Regions from separate parts of the Paenibacillus sp. FSL H7-0942 genome, predicted to be linked through region 1. Evidence: predicted binding sites of a transcription regulator. Region 1 holds the regulator's gene; each other region holds the start of a gene.
The links. The regulator LexA, encoded in region 1, represses DNA repair genes until DNA is damaged. The targets are predictions, from matches to a motif close to CGAACATATGTTCG.
Positions count from the first base shown of each region.

Region 2: the regulator LexA is predicted to act here: its motif matches at 4,049-4,062, upstream of MHI48_RS16580 (DNA polymerase IV).
Region 3: the regulator LexA is predicted to act here: its motif matches at 2,658-2,671, upstream of addB (helicase-exonuclease AddAB subunit AddB).

Region 1 covers NZ_CP150279.1:4,053,484-4,060,301, forward strand. The annotation lists gene MHI48_RS18010 (HAD family hydrolase) at 1-478, opposite strand, end outside; gene MHI48_RS18015 (hypothetical protein) at 507-1,016, opposite strand; gene MHI48_RS18020 (DUF896 domain-containing protein) at 1,142-1,351, opposite strand; gene MHI48_RS18025 (LysM peptidoglycan-binding domain-containing protein) at 1,447-1,824, opposite strand; gene lexA (transcriptional repressor LexA) at 2,121-2,747, shown strand; gene MHI48_RS18035 (aldehyde dehydrogenase) at 2,853-4,154, opposite strand; gene MHI48_RS18040 (hypothetical protein) at 4,885-5,160, shown strand; partial or broken gene MHI48_RS18045 (IS3 family transposase) at 5,300-6,600, opposite strand; gene MHI48_RS18050 (adenosine deaminase) at 6,749-6,818, opposite strand, start outside.
Region 2 covers NZ_CP150279.1:3,725,930-3,732,747, reverse strand. The annotation lists gene MHI48_RS16600 (endospore germination permease) at 1-343, opposite strand, end outside; gene MHI48_RS16595 (spore germination protein) at 347-1,840, opposite strand; gene MHI48_RS16590 (hypothetical protein) at 2,071-2,439, opposite strand; gene MHI48_RS16585 (YolD-like family protein) at 2,441-2,788, opposite strand; gene MHI48_RS16580 (DNA polymerase IV) at 2,785-4,002, opposite strand; gene MHI48_RS16575 (glycoside hydrolase family 1 protein) at 4,319-5,770, opposite strand; gene MHI48_RS16570 (beta-glucoside-specific PTS transporter subunit IIABC) at 5,784-6,818, opposite strand, start outside.
Region 3 covers NZ_CP150279.1:4,877,315-4,884,132, forward strand. The annotation lists gene addB (helicase-exonuclease AddAB subunit AddB) at 1-2,593, opposite strand, end outside; gene MHI48_RS21720 (class I SAM-dependent rRNA methyltransferase) at 2,793-4,169, opposite strand; gene MHI48_RS21725 (Na/Pi cotransporter family protein) at 4,688-5,689, shown strand; gene MHI48_RS21730 (NUDIX hydrolase) at 5,748-6,182, opposite strand; gene mtaB (tRNA (N(6)-L-threonylcarbamoyladenosine(37)-C(2))-methylthiotransferase MtaB) at 6,296-6,818, opposite strand, start outside.

The DNA.
Region 1 (6,818 bases):
CAGGACAACCGTTTGTTAACAACAACAGTTTGTACTTTCCTTGTAACTGACGCAAGGTATCCATCGTTTCTTCGTATACATGAGGTCTGGATCTCCGTTCTACTCCAAACTGTGCGGCCAGTTGTTCAGCAAGATCTTCCCGATCTATACTCAACTTCAACAAGCCACGACGCCATGATTCTTTACGGTAAACTGGAGCAAGTTGTTCCAACTGACGGAACTCAGGTTGATCCCCACCAGTAAAGTTAGCCCAAAGGCCTTCAAACGGATTGATTCCAATCATTTTAGTAAAAGGAAAGGTTTCATATGATTCATACAGTCCACGTGCCTCATTACGAACAGCTTCTTCAAGTTCTTCTGGTTTAACCCCAGTCTCTTTCGCTGCGATTAGACAAGTCTCATGAAAAGCTTCTCGAACACTACGGTCATCCCATAATAAAGTATCATCTAGGTCGAACAAAATCGCTTTTAACGCCATTCCGATCATCTACCCCTTTATGCAATAATTACTTTTCGACGGTTTCCACGGTGATCTGGTGTGCTTTTGCAAACTTCAGCAAACGTTCTGCAATCGCATCTGTATCGTAACGGTTCAATAACTTGGTGAACACCCATCTTTTCCCGCGACTGTTATGTTCGATAACAACTGTACCTGGTTCAATTCTGAATTTGACGATATCGTCAACCCCAATTGAACGTTCACGATTACCCTTCGTCGTTATAATCCGATTACTGCTAATCTTGATGTATGGACGTCGAAGCATGAAGATGACTGCCAAAAATACGTAAAGCAGCATGGTCACCCAGTCCCAAGTTGTCATTGGAGCTTGCACAAGGAACGTGCTCATAAACAGATACAAAAAGGCGAGACCAATCAAAAATATAGGGAACAAAAGACTGCGTCCCTTAAAGACTTCTTCACCTGGTGTACCTGTGATTGGTTGACCACTTTTTTTGCGTTGCTGATTTAACTGCTTGGAATTTTTCTTAACCGTTCTCTCGAACGAACGCGACATGAGAATCCCCCTTATGTGTCTTTGTATCGGCTTACATAATTGCAAACCAACATTTCCCCCTATAAATTGCACACTCAAAATAACAGGAAGAAACCTAAATATCATAATGATATCATTAGGTTTCGTTAGTGTTTGAGTTTGCCTTGGTGGCCTTTGTCATTCTCATCATCAACAATCTCAATGGTATCCAGTTGTTGTCTGAAATTGCTGCGAATATTACTCAAATAAATCTCTCTTAGCTCGGCACGTTCAGCAAGCTCTTCCTCCGACAATCCAGTGGACTTTTGCTTACGAGCCAATTCGTTAATGCGTGCTACCAGACTATCTATATCCAAGCTTGTCCCCTCCAAAAATACAAAGTCATATTAACTTTGCCATTATAAAGGCTGCTTGTCAAGCTGACACGCGCTAACACTCATTGATGTGCATTTTATTCTGCAAATTGCGGTAGAGCTAGTACTTGTCCCACTTGGATGGAAGTTGTATGAAGTTGATTCACTTTCTTAATTGCTTCTATATATATACGTGTATCCATATTCGTCGGTTTATGTTCCAAAGAAATACTCCATAATGTTTCCCCTTGTGAAACAGCTATCTTTCCTCCAGGCAGAACAGCATTCTCATTGCCGGCAAATACAGTTAAAACGGTGCTGCATCCAATAAATATAATCATAGAGGTAATGACTACCTTTAACATCCATGAAGAAATCTTGAAACGCGCTAAAACCTTCTTGTAGTTCCCTATGTTAGACTTCACCAGTTCCGAATTCATTGGTTCATAAATGCTTTGATAAGTAGAATATCTCATTAAATACCCGCCTCCAAACGTTTGTTCCTATCTGTTGGAATCAATATAACACGAACACTTGTTTTGTTCAATAGATTTTTAGAACAATTGTTCGCTTCTTTTTTGAAGGAGAAATATCTTATTTCAAGTCCTTTTACAAAACATTTGCAGTATTATGCTCTGACTTTTGGACAATTTCTGTTCTATAAGTTAAAAAACACTGATTTAATGCTATTTTATTTAGAACTTATGTTTGTACGAACGGAGGTTCTATGTTATAATTTTCCCAAACGTTACTAAAATGGGGTTGATACGGTATGTCGAAGATATCCAGCAGGCAGCAGGCTATTCTGGAGTTTATACGAAATGAAGTCCGGTTGAAGGGGTATCCTCCTTCCGTACGGGAAATTGGTGAAGCGGTTGGACTGGCTTCCAGCTCAACAGTACATGGACATTTGGATCGTTTGGAGAAAAAAGGTTTGATCCGACGCGACCCTACCAAGCCAAGAGCCATTGAGCTTTTGAGCCAAGAAGAATCTGAGCATTCTCATCAATTTGCTCATAGCGTTGCACGTATTCCTGTTGTTGGTAAGGTTACAGCAGGGGTTCCAATCACTGCAACCGAGAACATTGAAGACTACTTCCCTCTTCCTACACATTATGTAGGCGAACAGAAAGTGTTTATGCTTTCGGTAGTCGGAGATAGCATGGTGGAAGCTGGAATCGTTAACGGAGATTACGTTATTGTCCGTCAACAGCAAACTGCTGATAACGGTGATATCGTCGTTGCAATGACTGAAGACGATGAAGCTACAGTGAAAACGTTCTATAAAGAGAAAGATCATATTCGCCTTCAACCGGAGAATGCGACCTTCGAACCTTTACGTTTGAAACATGTTAGTATTCTGGGTAAAGTCATTGGCCTTTTCCGAGATATTCATTAATATTTAACTTGAGTAACAAAACTAGATGTAATGAAATACGAAAGAGGTTATCCTGATCAACAGGACAACCTCTTTTTTTCATGTTTATGTTATTTTAGCGGCTAATTATTCACTGCGTTTCAGAACACTCTTGTGATGCGAGAACACATCAAAGCTCTGTTGTCCGTGATATGAGCCCATACCGCTCTCTCCTACACCACCAAACGGGAGGTAGTGTGAAGTCATATGAGAAAGTGTGTCATTAATACATCCCCCACCGAAGGATACTTGATTCAGAACCTGATCCTGCAGCTGCTCATCCTGTGTGAAGAGATATAGCGCCAATGGTTTTGGCCGGCGAACAATCTCATCCAGCATAGGATTCAGGTCACTGTACGTAAATACAGGAAGAATCGGACCGAAGATCTCTTCTTGCATGACAGCTGATTCCCAGTTCACATCACCAATTACCGTCGGCTCAATAAGCAACTGCTCACGTACAGAACGCCCACCAATTAGTGTTTTGCCATCTGTGAGGAATTTCGACAACCGATCAAAATTACGCGCGTTGACAATATGCGGGAAATCAGAGTTCTGTAACACATCGTCCCCAAATTTATCTTTGATCTCTGCGCCAATCAGATTGATCAATTCATCATGAACTTGTTCATGCACAAGCAAGTAATCCGGAGCAACGCAAGTTTGCCCTGCATTCAGGAACTTTCCACGAACAATACGCTGGGCCACCAGCTTCAGATCTGCATCACTGTGGACAATAGCAGGACTCTTGCCCCCTAGCTCCAGGGTTACAGGAGTTAAATGCTCCGCTGCTGCCTTCATAACAATGCGACCAACCCCCGTACTGCCTGTGAAGAAAATATAATCAAACTTCTCTTTCAACAATGCTGTGCTAGCCTCGACTTCCCCTTCCATAACCGCAATATACTCCTGAGGGAAGATCTCCTGAATCAGATCATACGTCAGACGAGATACGGCTGGTGTTAATTCAGAAGGCTTGATAACTGCACAGTTACCGGCTGCAATTGCTCCAATCAGTGGACCAAAGGCCAGTTGGAAAGGATAGTTCCAAGGTGCAATAATAAGAGCCACTCCGTATGGTTCAGGGTAAATGGTACTCACCCCATCCGGCATAGCCGAATTGGTTGGGACTTGTTTTGGTACAGCCCATTCCTGCAGGTGTTCTAATGCAAAATCCAGTTCACCCAGAACAATGCGAATCTCGGAACCGTAAGCTTCCGCCTCTGATTTGTTCAAATCTGCCCGAAGTGCATCTTGAATCCGTTGCTGATACTTTTCAATTCCCTTTCTAAGCTGTTGAAGTGCATTAATCCGATACTCGATATTTTTAGTTTGTCCTGTATAAAAAAATGTACGTTGTTCTGTCACAAGTTGTTTTGCCTGATCCATATTAACATCTCCAATTAATTATTTAAAATTAAATTGTTTAAAATTTAATTAAAGTATACCTCTTCTATATGAAACTTTCAACATACAAATGAAACATCCATTTGTATGTATTTGAACGATGGTTGGAATTTTAAATGAGTGAATGCTAGTATTCCTTTCTATTTCATGGCTATCAGAATTAAAAGGAAGTTTGATTTAAATCTTTTGCTTCAGACAGTTTAATATTAATGAAAAGTGAGTTTTGCGATTATCTAAATCGACGAACGAATATGTTTGTTATAAAGGTAAGCCTTGGTCACAGATAAACACAAAAATGTTACGTGGGCAAGTGAAGAAGAATCAGGGGACATGTTTTGGCAATTTGCTTTCAGATGATTTATCCATTCCCGGTCACAACTTCACAACGAGCAGATTTTAATCCAACAACTACTCCTGAGAGCTGTCTTCGAAGAAAGGGTTAAATAATATCAAATCAACTTGTACTACTTCTATTAAAAAAAGTCATCTAGTATCTCACTCATCCGCTGCATTTCATGATCGTCCAAATCTGTTTAGATTGGATATACTATTTAATCAGTTGGAGGAATTTTTGGAAGTTACGTTAGTAGATCTGTAGGGGGTGAAATACAAATCACAATGTAATATATATCATAATTTTACATAGAATTATATGGTATTTTTAGAAAGTAAAGTTTTATAATTCATTCAAAAAAATTTAGGAGGTATTTACATGAAAAAGAAACTAGCCACAATTGGAGCGCTCACTGCTATAGTAGCAAGTATTGCTGTTCCAGCATCACTTGCTTCTGCCTCATCTTCTGTTCAAGGTTCTGTAACTGCACAAAGTGTTACGATTCAGGCGACGCAAAAATATGTGAGATATTCAGATGCTAACAATAAGTATGGAGATGCGAAGTATGTTCCAAAGACATATACTTATGCTGATGGAGTTTGGTATGGAGTACTCAATCTAGCATCTACTACCTACTCAAACGGATTATATTAAGGAACTATGAAGGTTACGTAACGAAAATGGAGTAATTTTGTCATCACAATAAAATTCACGTATATTAAATATAACAATACTAAAAGAAGGCTTCTGAATTCTAAAGTGTACCCTTTGTAAAGGACATTTTGAAAAAAAACTAGGCAACTTGTTGAAGCTGCTGTCTGTATTTTACAGGCGGCAGCTTTTTCAAATTCCATTGCCCTCGATAATGATTGTAGTACGTCATATAACTCTTAATTTCTCGTTTTACTTCTTCTAATGTTTCGCAATCTTTGATATTCGTTTCATCCTTAAAATGCCCAAAGAACGATTCTTGGGGAGCATTATCCCAACAATTGCCTCGACGTGACATGGATTGTCTTAATCCCATTTTCTTCACTACGGATTGGAATTGTGGTTTCGTATAATGAAAGCCTTGATCAGAATGGATCAACGCATCTTTGGTTAAATGGCGATGCTTCTGTAATTTACGAAGCGTGTTTAGCGCAATTCCTATACTTAACGAAGAAGAAACTTCATACGCTAAAATTTCATTCGTCTGTGCGTCTTTAATCGTCGATAAATACGCACGTTTATTGACTTTTTACGTTAAATATGTGATATCGCTTAATAACACCTTTCCCGCCTCGCCTGGCTTAAAATTGCGCTGTAATTCGTTTGGACAAGTGCGATGTTCTTTCGTTGCTTTTGCCATTCTACGGGCTGGATTAGACTTTCGAATGGGACAGATGATCTCAAATTTCTTCATGATCCGGCGAATCCGCTTCAAGTTGAACGTCATTTTGTACTGATTTTCTAACGTCATTTTGATTTGGTGTGCTCCTTTTTTTCGTCCACGAAAATGATACGCCTTTACAATCTTATCTGTTTTGGCTTTAGCTACACGCTTCTGCACTGATTTTTCAGAGAAGCAATTGTAGTATCCAGAACGTGGTACTTCCATAACATCGCATAGATAGCTGATTAACCGTTTCATTTTATACGTTCTGATCGTCCGATAAATGAGTTCAAACTTCAGCTCTGGTGCCACTTTTATTTCTTTTTCAACATCTGCCTTTCGAGTAGATCGAGTTTTTTTAGCAGTTCATTTTCCGCTCGTAACAATTGATTTTTTGCTTCTAATCGTTCAATCTTTTGTTCTAATGTTAATTCACGTTCCTATGGGCGACCTGAATTTGTTTTACGTGTATCCTGTAAGCCTTCTACACCCGCTTCACGATACGAAGCACGTCAACGTTTTCCGGAAGAACGAACACGCTCCAAACCAATACATTCAACATCTAAGCCTGCTTCTTCAAAAATGTCTCGTGGCAGTTTCCCCTGTTCATTTTGTGCAATGAAATGGCGCTTAAATTCATCGGTGTACGTAATCGCCTTTTCGCTAACAGCGATTACATTTGGATTCCGTTTTAGCAGTTCTTGTTCTTTCTTTGTCAGTAATCTTTTCGTCGTAACATTTCCGCTCCAACCTCTTTTTTTTCATTATAAACAAAATACCCTATAAGATGGGCTTTTTTCAAAGTGTCCATCTTATAGGGTACATTTTAACTTTAATCGGCTTTTTCTATCCCACAACATAAAAGAATTAATACTCGTTTACTGGACCACAACCAAAAGGTTGGCAAGTCTGGATTGTCGAAGCGGTATCAATAAAA
Region 2 (6,818 bases), 330 kb from region 1:
GCAATAACCATAATTTAATGACAAGTGAAGCAATCATATAACCGTCATACGCCAGAAGCAAATAATAGGACATAAATATTAAAGCAGCTAATTTTGCTGCCCACACGCCGATATAACGCTGAATCAATTCGAGAATTGAACTGTTTGGACTATATTTCATCAACTTGACGATCGCTACGGAGGCTAACGTTGCCAGCCCCCAGCCCAAGAAAATAACCATCCAGCCATCTGTCCCCGCATGCCTCGCCAGCTCTCTTGGAATAGACAAAAAAGCAACACTGATTTGGAAAGAAGAAATAATAAGAATGAATTGAAGCATCGTTACCGGGCGTAATGACTTCATGTTCTATTTATTCTCCTTCCATCCTCTGCTTTTCCCCTGTCTTTTTGACTGGCGTGAATTCGTGCTTGCGGGGCGGTTGTTCATCATCCACAAAGGTACCCGCAATATGGTATCCTTCCAATCCATGGCCCTAAATGGAGCTATAGGTGTGCTATAGGAGGTACCGAGTGAGTTTAGTGTTATTAGTCGACCGATGAAGCTCATCATGCCCACGACCAGTCCAACAAACCCGAACCAGGTAGCTAGTATCATCAACATGAACCGCATGATGCGTACAGCTGCCATCATGTCTTGATTGGGAATAATAAAAGATGAAATAGCTGTAAAAGCCACCACGATAACCATTACATTGCTGATCAACCCTGCCTCCACAACTGCCTGTCCAATGACAATACCACCGACGATTCCTACTGTTTGTCCTACTGGAGCTGGAAGGCGAACTCCTGCTTCCCTTAACATCTCAAGTGTTATTTCCATAATAATTGCCTCTACAAATGGTGGGAACGGAACTTGCCCCCGTGACTCACCAAGCGTTAATAGGAGCTTCAAAGGAATAATCTCAAAATGAAACGAAATGACGGATATAAAAATTCCAGGCAAAAAAATAGCGATGAAAAAGGCAAAAATGCGCAATATTCTGAGGAATGACGAAATGGACCATCGGGAACTGTAATCATCAACCGTCTGAAAAAAAGACATGAATGTAGCTGGCGCAACCAGAACACTTGGCGACCCATCGACTACAACGACACAACGGCCTTGCAGTATTTGAGAAGCAGCCGTATCCGGTCTTTCTGTCGTAATCATTTGGGGAAGTAACGCAAGAGGTTGGTCCTCAATAAATTCAGCCAATTCTCCGGTGTTAATGATGGCATCCACATCAATGGATTGAATCCGTTCTTCCAGCGCTTTAATGATGTCCGGCTGGGTCACATCTTCCAAATAAAGCAAATATACTGGCGTTTGTCCCCGCTGTCCAACAATATACCGTTTCACCTTTAACTCTTTGTCCGCAATATAACGACGGATCATGGCTATATTTTGAGAACCTGTCTCTATAAATCCTTGATGAGCCCCTTTCAGTGAGGGCTCCTGCTGAGGATCCTCAATAGCGCGTTGCGGGAATCCTTTTGTATCTAATGCGTATGCAGTACTTCTTCCTTCAATAAATAACACGCTGTAGCCGAGTATAATGGAAAGTCTGAGCTCTTCCCACTTGGCGTGAGGTTTTACATAACCCACTGTTGTAATGAAATCTCCAGAAGGATTTCCGGTTTCTAGTTGAAGCGGAGCAAGAACATTTTGATTAAGTGACGCTTTATCTGTCAATTCTTCCATATAGATTATTGCGGCTAGTTCTCCGGTCTGTTTTATGCTTAACTTTCGGATGATTAAGTCGGGAGTGTTTGTAAAGATTTCTTCAATTCTACCCAAGGATTCGTTCAAACTTTTGGTGATATTCTCCTCATTCGTGTTCGTGGCAGATTGTTCATTCACTTCCCTTACCTCCCTCCCTTCTTACAGCAACATTTCCTTATTATGACGAATATTCTCCTTGATATACATCGCGGATTGTTCTTCGGTACACATTGCAATTTGAAGTCAACGTTTCATCATGGGAAAAAGTTTTCTGCCTTTTTATTTATCTTTTTCGTAATTCCCGGTTTGCCGAAAGATCTGCTCGTATTGGTTGCCGCAACCATAAGTTAGACTCTTATTTTCTATGTTCATTTGAGCAAATCAGTAATATCAACGTTCATATGTTCAGTAAGCATTAAGGTTACATCTACTTTCACTTTGCTCCATAATAATGTCATTTTATGAATGTAACCTCTCACCGAATAATCTACCGTTAAACTCAGCTCAGATCTCACTTCATCTATGATTTTTATATGATGTTCCTTTAGCCTTTGCTTTGATTTGTACATTTCTAAAGCTATTTTCTTTTGGGTACCGTCCAGGTAGTCAACATACACAGATTTCATTTTGAAGTTTGAAGCGTATATTTTATGCTTATCTACCTCCAGAGCACCTAACAGATAAGGGAGCTCCACTACCCTCTTTACGAGTGAAAGTTCCTCGAAAGTCTGTCGCACTTTACACGCCTCCTTCTTCAAGTTTTACAGCGACCAATTGATCAAAATCGACCCATTCAAATCCATTCTCCATTTCAATTTTGATTTTCTTTCCAAAGGTACTGACTGAAGTGACGATCCCGTGTATATACCGATTGCCTGACTCAGTAAATATTGCAAAGGTGGCTTGCAATGTATAATTGAGCGACATATCTATATTTTGTGTAATAATCTCCCACTCATCTTCATGGATCAGCGGTTTCGTTAGATAATGAACTTGAGTACGATGCTGTATAATCCGTTCTTTATGTTGTGGAAGCATCATGCGGCTCGATTCCCATAATCCATTGGCCTCCAGTTTTTTGCTCATTTATAATGCCCCCCAATTTTAGATGCTCGATCGATCGCTTGACCCGCAGCCGTAATGGAGCTTGCTCGTAGAATGGCAATGTCGCCAAATCGATCCTTAATGTCGTCCATCACCTGATCAATGGCCCGTTTCTGTTCTTGATCATCAAAAAAAGATAGTTGATATGTATCCGCGTTGGATAATTGAGACAGGGATACGCCTACACGGCGCACAGGTTGCCCATCCCAGTGTTGATGAAATATGCGTTTGGCTATCTTGCATACATCAACGGTTATGTTTGTAGGATCAGACAGTTTAACCTGCCTGTGAAAACCAGTGGGGTGGTCAAAATCCGCTCCAGACACACTTACGGACACGACACTACCCATCAGTCCCTTTTGGCGGGCTCTTCTGCATACTTCTGTGCAGATATCGAGAATAACCACTTCGATCTCCCAAGCCTCTGTGAAATCTCTAGGCAAGGTCATTCCGTTTCCGATATCTTTTTGTGTACTGTGCGTGTTGACGGTTACCGGCGAATTGTCGAGTCCATTTGCGACTCGCCAGATGACTTCTCCATTAACGCCCCACTTACTTCTTAATTTGGAAAGAGGCGTATTCGCCAAGTCTCTAATGGTTCGGATCCCCATCTTCCACAGATGTTTTTCCATTCTTGAGCCTATCCCCCACATATCGCGGATGGGCTTATCTCCAATATGGAGGTGTAACTCCTCTTTTTTTAAGTGGAAAATGCCCCCCTCTGCTTTTTTAGCGATTATATCGCAGCATAATTTACTGATGATTTTGTTTTCACCAATGCCAGCTCTCGCGTAAACGCCTGTTTCATTATAGATTTTGTCTTGAATTTGCTTGGCCAAATCGACTGGATCATTACCGAATAGATGCATAGACCCTGTAAAATCAGCGAATAATTCGTCTATACTGTACGGTTCGACCAGATCGGTGAACTCTTCAATAATGGACATGATTTGAGTGGATACTTCGATATATTCTTGCATGTGTGGTCTCACAATGATCAGTTCAGGGCACTTCTGAAGAGACTGCCAGAGTGGTTCCGCGGTAGACACACCCTTCGCCTTGGCTAGTGGACAAGCGGCAAGGATAATTCCAGAGCGTCTTGCGGGGTCTCCCGCAACAGCTAATGGTCTATTTTTGTATTGAGGCATTTTTGCCTTTTCGACTGAAGCATAAAACGACTGCATGTCGATGAGCATAATAGTTCGCTGCTTAGCCAACACTGAAATCACTCCTGTACATTTGAGAACGTATGTTTGTATATATTATAGACCGAACACACGTTCTTTATGCAAGAGGTAAATATTTATAATTAGCTTTTGAAAACCCTTGGACACCATAATGAACTGTAGACTGGATATTGTCAGCCACTTTAGCCATCCAAATAATTAATTTTTAGTTTTATTATTGATGCACAAAAAACCAAGTACTTGTCTCACAAAGTGATAAGTACTTGGTCTATTTGATAGAATTTAAAGATTGGATCATCTTTCGTTCGATTGCAAATTATATTTCCTAATTCAATCTTTCCCCGTTGGATTCAATCACCTTTTTATACCAGTGGAAACTGTCCTTTTTACTTCTTTTCAGGGTACCTCTGCCCTTGTTATCCTTATCTACATAAATGAATCCGTAGCGTTTCTCCATTTCGCCAGTTGAGGCACTAACGATGTCGATGCAACCCCAAGCCGTGTAGCCGATAAGATTAACGCCATCGAGGATAGCTTCTCTCATTTGTTCGATATGATCTCGCAGGAAATTGATCCTGTACGTATCATGGATAGAGCCATCCTCTTCGATGACATCAACCGCTCCCAGACCATTTTCAACGATCATTACAGGGATTCTATACCGATCGTACACATGATTGAGTACGTAACGAAGTCCAACTGGATCGATTTGCCATCCCCAATCATTTGCCTTCAAATAAGGATTTTTGAATCCACCAAAGACATTCCCCTGGGTCTCATCACCTTCTGGGCGGGTACCCACTACATGAGACTTGTAGTAGCTGAAGCTATAGAAATCAACACAGCCTTGTTTTAGCACTTCTACGTCCTCTTCTGCCATCTCAATCTGAATATTGTTCTCATTAAAATATCTCTTGGCAAAGTCAGGGTATTCCCCTCTAACTTGCACGTCGCTGCTCAGCATATTGTTAATCTGATCCATTCTCAGAGCCTTCAACATATCTTCCGGTTTACATGTACTTCCGTAACCATGACTATAATTAATCATGCAACCGATTTGGAACGCCGGATTAATCTCATGAGCAAGCTTGACTGCTTTTGCACTTGCTATAAATTGATGATGTAAAGCCTGGAATCTTAATTGCGTACTATCCACAACCGTATTGTTAAATACCCCACTATCATCAACTAATAATGCCCCTGCTATATATGCTCCTGCTGGAACAATTAAACTATTGATCTCATTAAATGTAATCCAGTACTTCACGACATCCTTGTAACGGGTGAAAATGGTCTCACAATACCGTACGTAGCAATCGATCATTTCTCTGGAAGCCCAAGCATTGAATTTCTCAGTTAGCGCAAACGGAGCTTCGTAATGTGAGATCGTAACGATAGGTTCAATATTATACTTTTTCAGTTCACTGAACACCTTGTCGTAAAATTGAAGTCCTGCTTCATTTGGCGTTACATCGTCCCCGTTGGGGAATATTCTGGACCAAGCAATGGACATTCTGAAGCATCGAAAGCCCATCTCTGCAAACAGACGGATATCTTCTTTGTAATGATGGTAAAAGTCTACTGCCTCATGGGAAGGATAGTTTACACCCTCCTCAATGTGTTTAGTGATCCGTCTTGGAATAGTATGCGTTCCACCCGTCATCATATCTGCTGTACTTGCTTTTTTACCATCAATGTTCCAGGCACCCTCGTATTGATTCGCCGCTGTTGCGCCGCCCCACATAAAAGAGTCTGGGAATACGGTTGTGTTCTTCATTGGAAATTCCTCCTTATATGATCTTAATTAGTTTTTCCCCGATCGTAATCGATGGTTTATCTATACCAATTACATCTGTAAAGTCATCTGAATTCGTAACAATAATAGGTGTAGTCAGATCATAACCTTTGGCGGCTATTGCATCTGTATCGAATTCGATAAGTAAATCCCCAGCTTTTACTTCATCACCTTCTTGTACATGCACCTTGAAATGTTCACCTTTCAGCTTCACCGTGTTCATGCCGATATGAACGAGGAGTTCAGCGCCATTATTCGAGCTAATACCCATTGCGTGGAAGGTAGGGAATACCGCGGATATGACACCATCGGCTGGTGAAACAAGCTTTCCAATTGTAGGTTCAATGGCGATCCCTTTTCCCATAGCTCCAGTTGCAAAGGCTTCGTCCTTTATTGTTGATAACTCTAGAACTCGACCAGTCATTGGTGCTGTGAGTACATGTTCAGAAACACTAACAACAGGCACACGGTTTGTTGAAGATGAATTGGCTGGTGTTCGTTGATCCTCTCCATCCTCAGGCACATCTTCAAATCCTAAAATAAGCGTCATCAAGAAGGTAACAACAAAGCCAATGACCAGACCAATTGCTGCATGGATTAGGTTCCATGGATTATCAGTGATAAATGCTGGTAACGTAGCCAAGCCGGCAATGCCTAGAGCAGATCGAGCTACACCGAACAAGCCAACGTATATTCCGCCTACAATACCACCAATGACAACAGCGATCAGTGGTTTTTTTAACCGTAGATTTACACCAAACAATGCAGGTTCGCTAATTCCTAACAGCGCAGTTACGCTAGTAGAGTAAGCAACTTGTTTAAATGCTTTATTTTTGGTTCTTAATGCGACCGCGAGCGCAGCTGCACCTTGAGCAATATTGTGTACGAGCATACCTGGGCCAACAATGCCATCGGTTTTTGTCTGTGCATAAGCAGTGAGGACAACGGGTCCCAAACTATAGTGCATCCCCGTCAGAATCAGGAATGGGAATGCCCCGCCGATAATACCAGACACTAACCATCCTGCGTG
Region 3 (6,818 bases), 820 kb from region 1:
TTTGCTCGGCTTCCTGACGACACTGGTCTGGAGTCAAACTGCCCCAACTACGATTTTCTTCGCGCAATCGCATAGCCAACTGGCTTAGTGCAGCATGAAACAGCTGTCCGATATCAGGAGCCTGAAGGCGGTACAATTGCCGTTCTTTGAGGCGTAACCCGTGCGAAGCAAAATGGGAGAACGGACAAGCTACGAAACGCTCCATTCGCGAGACACTCGTCCTCACCTCTGTGCCATACAGTCTGCGACTGGTAGCTGTACGTAATGGTAATGCTCTATTACGATAAAAGATCGATCCCATCAACCGCTCCAATTGAGGTCTGCTTGTCTCCCGAGATACATGCCAATTGTAGACCGCCCACCACATTTCAGGGATGTCTTCTCCGCGACGCCATTTGCGCAATTGTCCAATGAGCGTTGACAGACTCTGACCCGGATGGGTGACATAGGACCAATGCGCTTCTTCCGAGTTCGCAACCGGTGGTTGAGCGAGCAATGGCTGTTCTTGTAGACCAAACATCTTCCGTACATGGCGGACAATCTCGGAAGGAAGCAGTGCTTTCCCCTCATCATCAGCAACCGGGTAACTCAGCCACAACTGGCTACTTGCCGCTGTAAGTGCCGTATAGATCAGAAAACGTTCATCCAGCATCTGCCTTGTTGCACCTGGTCCAAGCGCCATGCCTCTTTCCGTCAGTAACGCTCTCTCCAGTTCCGTTAATACGCCATCATCCTGAGGTACGGCGGGTAATTCACCATCAACGGCGCCAAGGATAAATACGTATTTGATGTCCTGAAGGCGTGTACGGTCCATAGAACCCATCAAAACCTGATCAAGTGCTGGTGGTACCAGACCCAGCTTCAGTTCCGTCAATCCGGTCTCAATCATCCCGGCAAACAGCGTGATATCCAGCCGTTCATTCCCCATCATATCGACCATCTGATCCAATAAATCTAGCACAGCTCCCCACATCTGCCGATGTTCTCTCGACCGTTCGAGGTCACCTTGTGCCTTAGCTTCAGCAGACATGTTCTCCAGCTTCCATGCGATCTCAGCATCTTCCAGCAGTCTGTATAGTGCCTCGCACTGGGCTTTGGCTGTCTTTGCCTTTTTCATTCGTTTCTCAAAAGCACCCAAGGAATCTGTAATGACCGTTCGGCAGCTCTCCATTAAAGAAAGCATCTGATCCCGTCCTCGACTACGGCCATCCTGACCGTTGTCTTCCAGCGACAGGCTTGGTACATACTTCCACGGTTTGCCGTCAGTCCAGCGATACCCGTGAATACCACAAGCCAGTACATAATTCTCAAGCTGGTCCATATCTTCACGAGTGATGGAACCATCACGCGGAAGCAGCAGATCCGTTTTGACACAGCGAAATACATCCTCGTAACGCCAGTGGCGCCGAACAATATCCAGTGCGGAACGGATAAACTCAGATAATGGATGATGAAGTTCATTTCTTCTCCGGTCCAGAAAGACGGGTACGTCATAATCCCTGAATAACGGTTCAGCTATATCAGCGTAGGTATCCAACTGCCGGACAAGTACCGCCATGTCCCGATAACGCGCACCTTCGTTTTGTGCCAAGCGCCGCATCTCACGCAGTGCTCCCTCCATCTCAGCTCGTCGGTTCTCCGCTGCAACCAGTTGGATTCCGGAATCAAGGCCTTCACTTTTCCAATGAATTCGCCGGTCGAAACCAGCCTCCAGATGAGTAAGTCCCGGACGATCCTTGTATCTCGGTGGAATCTCCGAATCTAGCACGGTTATATCGCTTGTTACACCCAGTTCGTCAGCCATTCCTTTCAGGCGCGCATAGGCACTTGCCGTGGGATAAAATAGTTCCAGTTCTCCAGGCAGTGCGCCGTGATCATAAGGACGATCCAATGTCAGTGCAATCGTCACGGAAGAGGACTGCAACATCAGCCGACCAATCACACTCATCTCCTGTGGTGTGAATCCCTGAAAACCATCAATCCAGATCTGGGCATCCTGCAGCAATGCACTTTCCGACAAACGATCTGTCAGCTCGGTCAACGTGTCTTCATCATCAATATATAAATTGGTCAGTTCCTGTTCATAGTCACGATATATCAGATTCAAGTCATGCAACTTGTCCTCCAGAATTGGCGAAGTGGATGAGGTATTCCCTCCAGACAGCCCGTCTTCCAGCAATGATGGATCAACTTCATAACGTTTAAATTCACTATATAAGTCATTTAATTCGCCTATAAAACCCAGCTGGCTGCCGGATGCACCAAACAGCTTTAATTCTTCCTTACGGCGCTGGATGACCTTGTAGAGCAGCATCTTTTTGCCTTCGGCTCCGATCGGAATACGAGCAGAACCACCTGCTTCTTGCATTACACGATAGGCTAGACGGCGAAAGCCGAGCACTTCTGCACGCATGGTACCTTTAATTGCTCCAGAAGACACCAATGCCTGCTCTGTTCGAAAAGAATTCTGTTCGGGAACGAGTAAAATCAAAGGTGTGCCTTGCGGCTCCTTTTGAAGCAGGGATGTAATTTCCCGGGTAATCAGCAAGCTTTTTCCGCTGCCTGCCCGGCCAATAACAAAACGAACGGACATGTCTAATCCTCCAAACCACACGTACAAGATTTTAATTCCCAGTATAACATATCTGACTTGGTTCGGAACATACGTTTGCCACTATCCGGTAAAACCGGAGATCATCTCCGTTAACACAGCAAAACAGCAAAAAGCCCGCAGCTATCACACTGTGGACTTTTGACTTGATCTATACTTGATTGGAACGGAAATCATACGTTTAATTTTTTTTACTGCGCACTTCGAAAATAGCAAATTTCAGGTAATGTCCTTCGTCCACGCCCAAAATTTGTGGGTGATCCTTACCGGCTGCTTTCCAGTCGATCAAACGAAGCACTTTGCCTGCATCTTCCGCTGCATCGGCAATCGTATCCAGGAAGAGGTCTGGACGCATGTGATACGAACAGCTGGCTGTTACCAAATATCCACCCTCATTGACCAGTTTCATTCCTTGCAAATTGATATCTTTATAACCGCGACATGCACCTTTAACTGCTGATTTCGTTTTGGCAAATGCAGGAGGATCAAGGATGACCACATCAAATGTTTTACCGCCAGCTGCCAGCGCTTTGGATGTATCCACTTTCTGTTCGGCTGCACGTGCACGTGCGGTACGTTCATCCAGTCCCTTCACTTGTTCACGCAAGTACTGGAATGCATCAGCAACTACGAATTCAACCCGGTCAGTGAAACCGTTCAGCTCCACATTTGTTCGTGCACTCTCAATGGCATGCTCCGAAATATCAAGACAAGTCACTTTTTTGGCTCCATACTTGCAAGCATTCAACGTAAAGCTACCCGTGTGTGAGAAACACTCCAGAACAGTGGCACCATCCCAATATGGGAATGTAACTACCTTACCGCTTTTATTCACAGGCAAGAGCTGCTCTGTGCCATCCTGCTCAGTCGTTTGAAGTGTGATTCCACTCTTGTAGCCCCAACCCTTCATGAGCGGTTCGATGGCTGCACGATTCTCACGTTGGTCGAAGAAGTAACCTGTCTTCTGCCCTTCCACGATATCCACTTTAATGAGTAGTCCATTCTCTGTAACAGTGACATGCCGTGGGCACTCTCCATGCAGCGGACCTTTGGTCTGCTCCAAACCTTCCAGTTCACGAATCGAGACATCACTGCGCTCGTATATGCCTTCCGGCTGCATTACTTCAATGAGTGCCTGTACGATGGCTTCACGGCAACGATCCATGCCAAGTGTAAGCAACTGTACAACGAGAATGCTGCCGAATCGGTCAACGATTAATCCTGGCAGAAAATCAGCTTCGCCGTAAACGAGACGGTATGCCTCTCCATCCTGGATAAAACGTTCCCGGTGACGCAAGCAATCGCGGAAACGCGCTGCAAAAAACGCGGTGTCCATCTGTTCGGACTCCAGAGGTTGATACGCTACAACTCTTACAGTGATTTGAGATGCGGGATTGTAATATCCTGTCGCCAGATAGCGACCTTGATGATTCAATACATTGACCAGATCTCCCGGTTCCGGGTTTCCGTCAACAGAGGCAATTTCATTGTTAAATATCCATGGATGTGCATGTTCAAGCCGCTTTTTGCGACTGCGTTCGAGTGTAACTGATGGCAAGGTAGATCCACTTCCTTTAATTTAATAGTTCAAAAGATAGGTTTGGTGCGGCGCGCAGGTGGCGTTCCGGGTTCGAATCGATCTTCCGATCGCTGTTGTCTCCAGATTTTTTTGAACTCCCTTTTCTCAAAGGGAAAATCCGGGGATAAAGGCGAGCGCTTCGCTTCTTCGGTAACAATTTCGTCTTCTTCGCTACGTTTGCACGAATCACCGTATCTTTCGAATTGGGGTGCAGCAATAGGTGACGTTCCGGTTACGAATCAATCTTCTGATCGCTGTTGTCTCCAGATTTTTTTGATTCCCTTTCCTAAAGGGAAAATCCGGACACAAAGGCGCACGCTTCGCTTCTTCAGATTCAATTTCGTCCCCTCCACTACGTTTGCACGAATCACCGTATCTTTCGAATTGGGGTGGGGTAATTTAGGTCGCTTCCCTCTGAATTCCTTTAGGCTTGTCATGGTTGTCTTTTCTTACTCATAGGATGAGTTAAGGAACCGGACGGAAGGAATGATGTTTCTATGTTTAGAGATGTGATATTGCCCCTACTCTATGGGCTTATTATCTTTTTTGGTGGCATGAAGCTGATGGAAACGGCCTTGCAGCGCATGGCTGGGCCCATGTTGGCGGGTTGGCTCAATCGCGCCACCTCTGCTCCATGGAAAGGCATGGCCTTCAGTGCAGGCGCAACAGCCCTGTTACAGAGCAGTACTGCGGTCACCGTACTCACCATTGGACTGGCTAATGCCAGATTAATTACCTATGGACGAACACTTGGCATCATCCTCGGCACCAACATCGGGACATGCCTGACGACGGAGCTGGTGGGACTGCAGATCGGACGTGCTTCCCTACCGCTACTCGTCCTGTCGCTAACGGGCTGGGCCATGTTTGTTGTTCTTGGTGAACGCAATCTGGCCGCTCCTGAACGCACGCGTCAGACTCTGTTTAACATCCAGTACAGTTTCCTCGCAGCTGCGGGATTTGCACTTGTTATGACAGGCATTCAGGTGATGCAATCCATTGCCTTACCCTTGCGGAGCATGGGCGTATTTCAATGGTTTCTCGACCGCTCTGCCGACAGCTTGTGGTGGGGCTTCCTGGCAGGTGCCTGTCTGACAGCGCTCATTCACAGCAGCGCAGCTGTCATTAGCATGGCGATTACGCTGGCAGCCACAGGGGTATTGCCTGTGGAGATCGGCATCGCCATTGTGATCGGGTCCAATGTGGGGACCTGCATCACCGCTGTGATTGCTGCCGCGGGCGGAGCATCCGCAGGCAAATTTGTCGCAGCCTCCCATGTTGTATTAAACATTGCGGGAGCGCTGCTGTTTATGCCGCTGATCGGCCAGCTGCATGCAGCTTCGGCCTGGCTGTCAGCGGACTACGGGGCACAGATTGCGCATGCCCAGACCCTTTTTAACATCACCAGTTCACTGCTTGCTTTACCGTTCTGTTACTTGCCAATCTGGCACAAAAAACCACCGGTCCACGCCCCCGCGGCGAAGTCACCCGTGGCTTGATGATCTGCCTGTCCAGACCCACAGAGCGCGCGGCTAACTGACTCGAACAATAATGCCGTTATACGTTAATGCCTAACTTGTTCAGGGCTACACGCAAGATATCATCGTTATTATCATATCCGCTCTGTTGCTGTAAGGACCATGCTTCTTCCGGAGCATACCAATCCACACCTTTGATTTCTTCAATCTGAGGCTGTAGATCACCACTCTCGGCTTCAACGAGATAATAATGAACTTCCTTGTCCACCGGGCCAAAGTCTGCATGTTGGTACGTGTAAGCAATGATATCAACCGGCTCTACAATGCGGCCCACCATACCTGTCTCTTCCAAAATCTCGCGCAGTGCCGTCTGTTCGATTGTTTCTCCATCTTCCATTTTGCCCTTGGCGAGAGTTGTTTTACCATAACGATCTACGATAAGCTGAATTTGAAGACGTCCGTCTTCCCCTGTTCTATAAACAACTCCGCCTGCTGAAATTTCTTTTTTGTTCATCGTGCTCTCCCCCATCAACTTCGATATCTTTATCTTATTTTTTGCAAAAGAAGGACCTCATCTCCCCGGGTAAGCTCCCCAAGGAAATGAAATCCTTGTTTCTGACGCCTCGATCACATCGCGGCGGACTTAAGATTCTCTTCCAACACACGTACCAGCGTAGCCTGACTCTCGTTGACGCCGGCTTCAACCACTTTGACTCGGCACACTTTACCGACCATATCCATCGATCCGTCAAAGACCAGTTGAATGTAGTTGTCGCTATAACCGTGCAGCTTGCCACTTCCCTCGCGGCCTTTGGCTTCCCCTTCGGGAATAACATCCAGTACCTGTCCGACAAACTGCTCAGCGTACTCCAGCTGCATCTGCTCAGACAAGTCAATCAGTTCATGCACACGTGCATTTTTGACTTCTTCGTCCACCTGATCTTCCATTCGTGCTGCTGGTGTACCCGTACGCTTGGAATAAGGGAATACGTGCATTTCGGAAAAACCGATCTTCCGCATCAACTCATAGCCATTACGGTACATCTCATCCGTCTCACCTGGAAATCCAACAATGATGTCTGTTGTAATCGCTACATCTGGCATTGCTTCCCGAATGCGAAGCATTTTTTTGTAAAACTCTTCTGTCGTA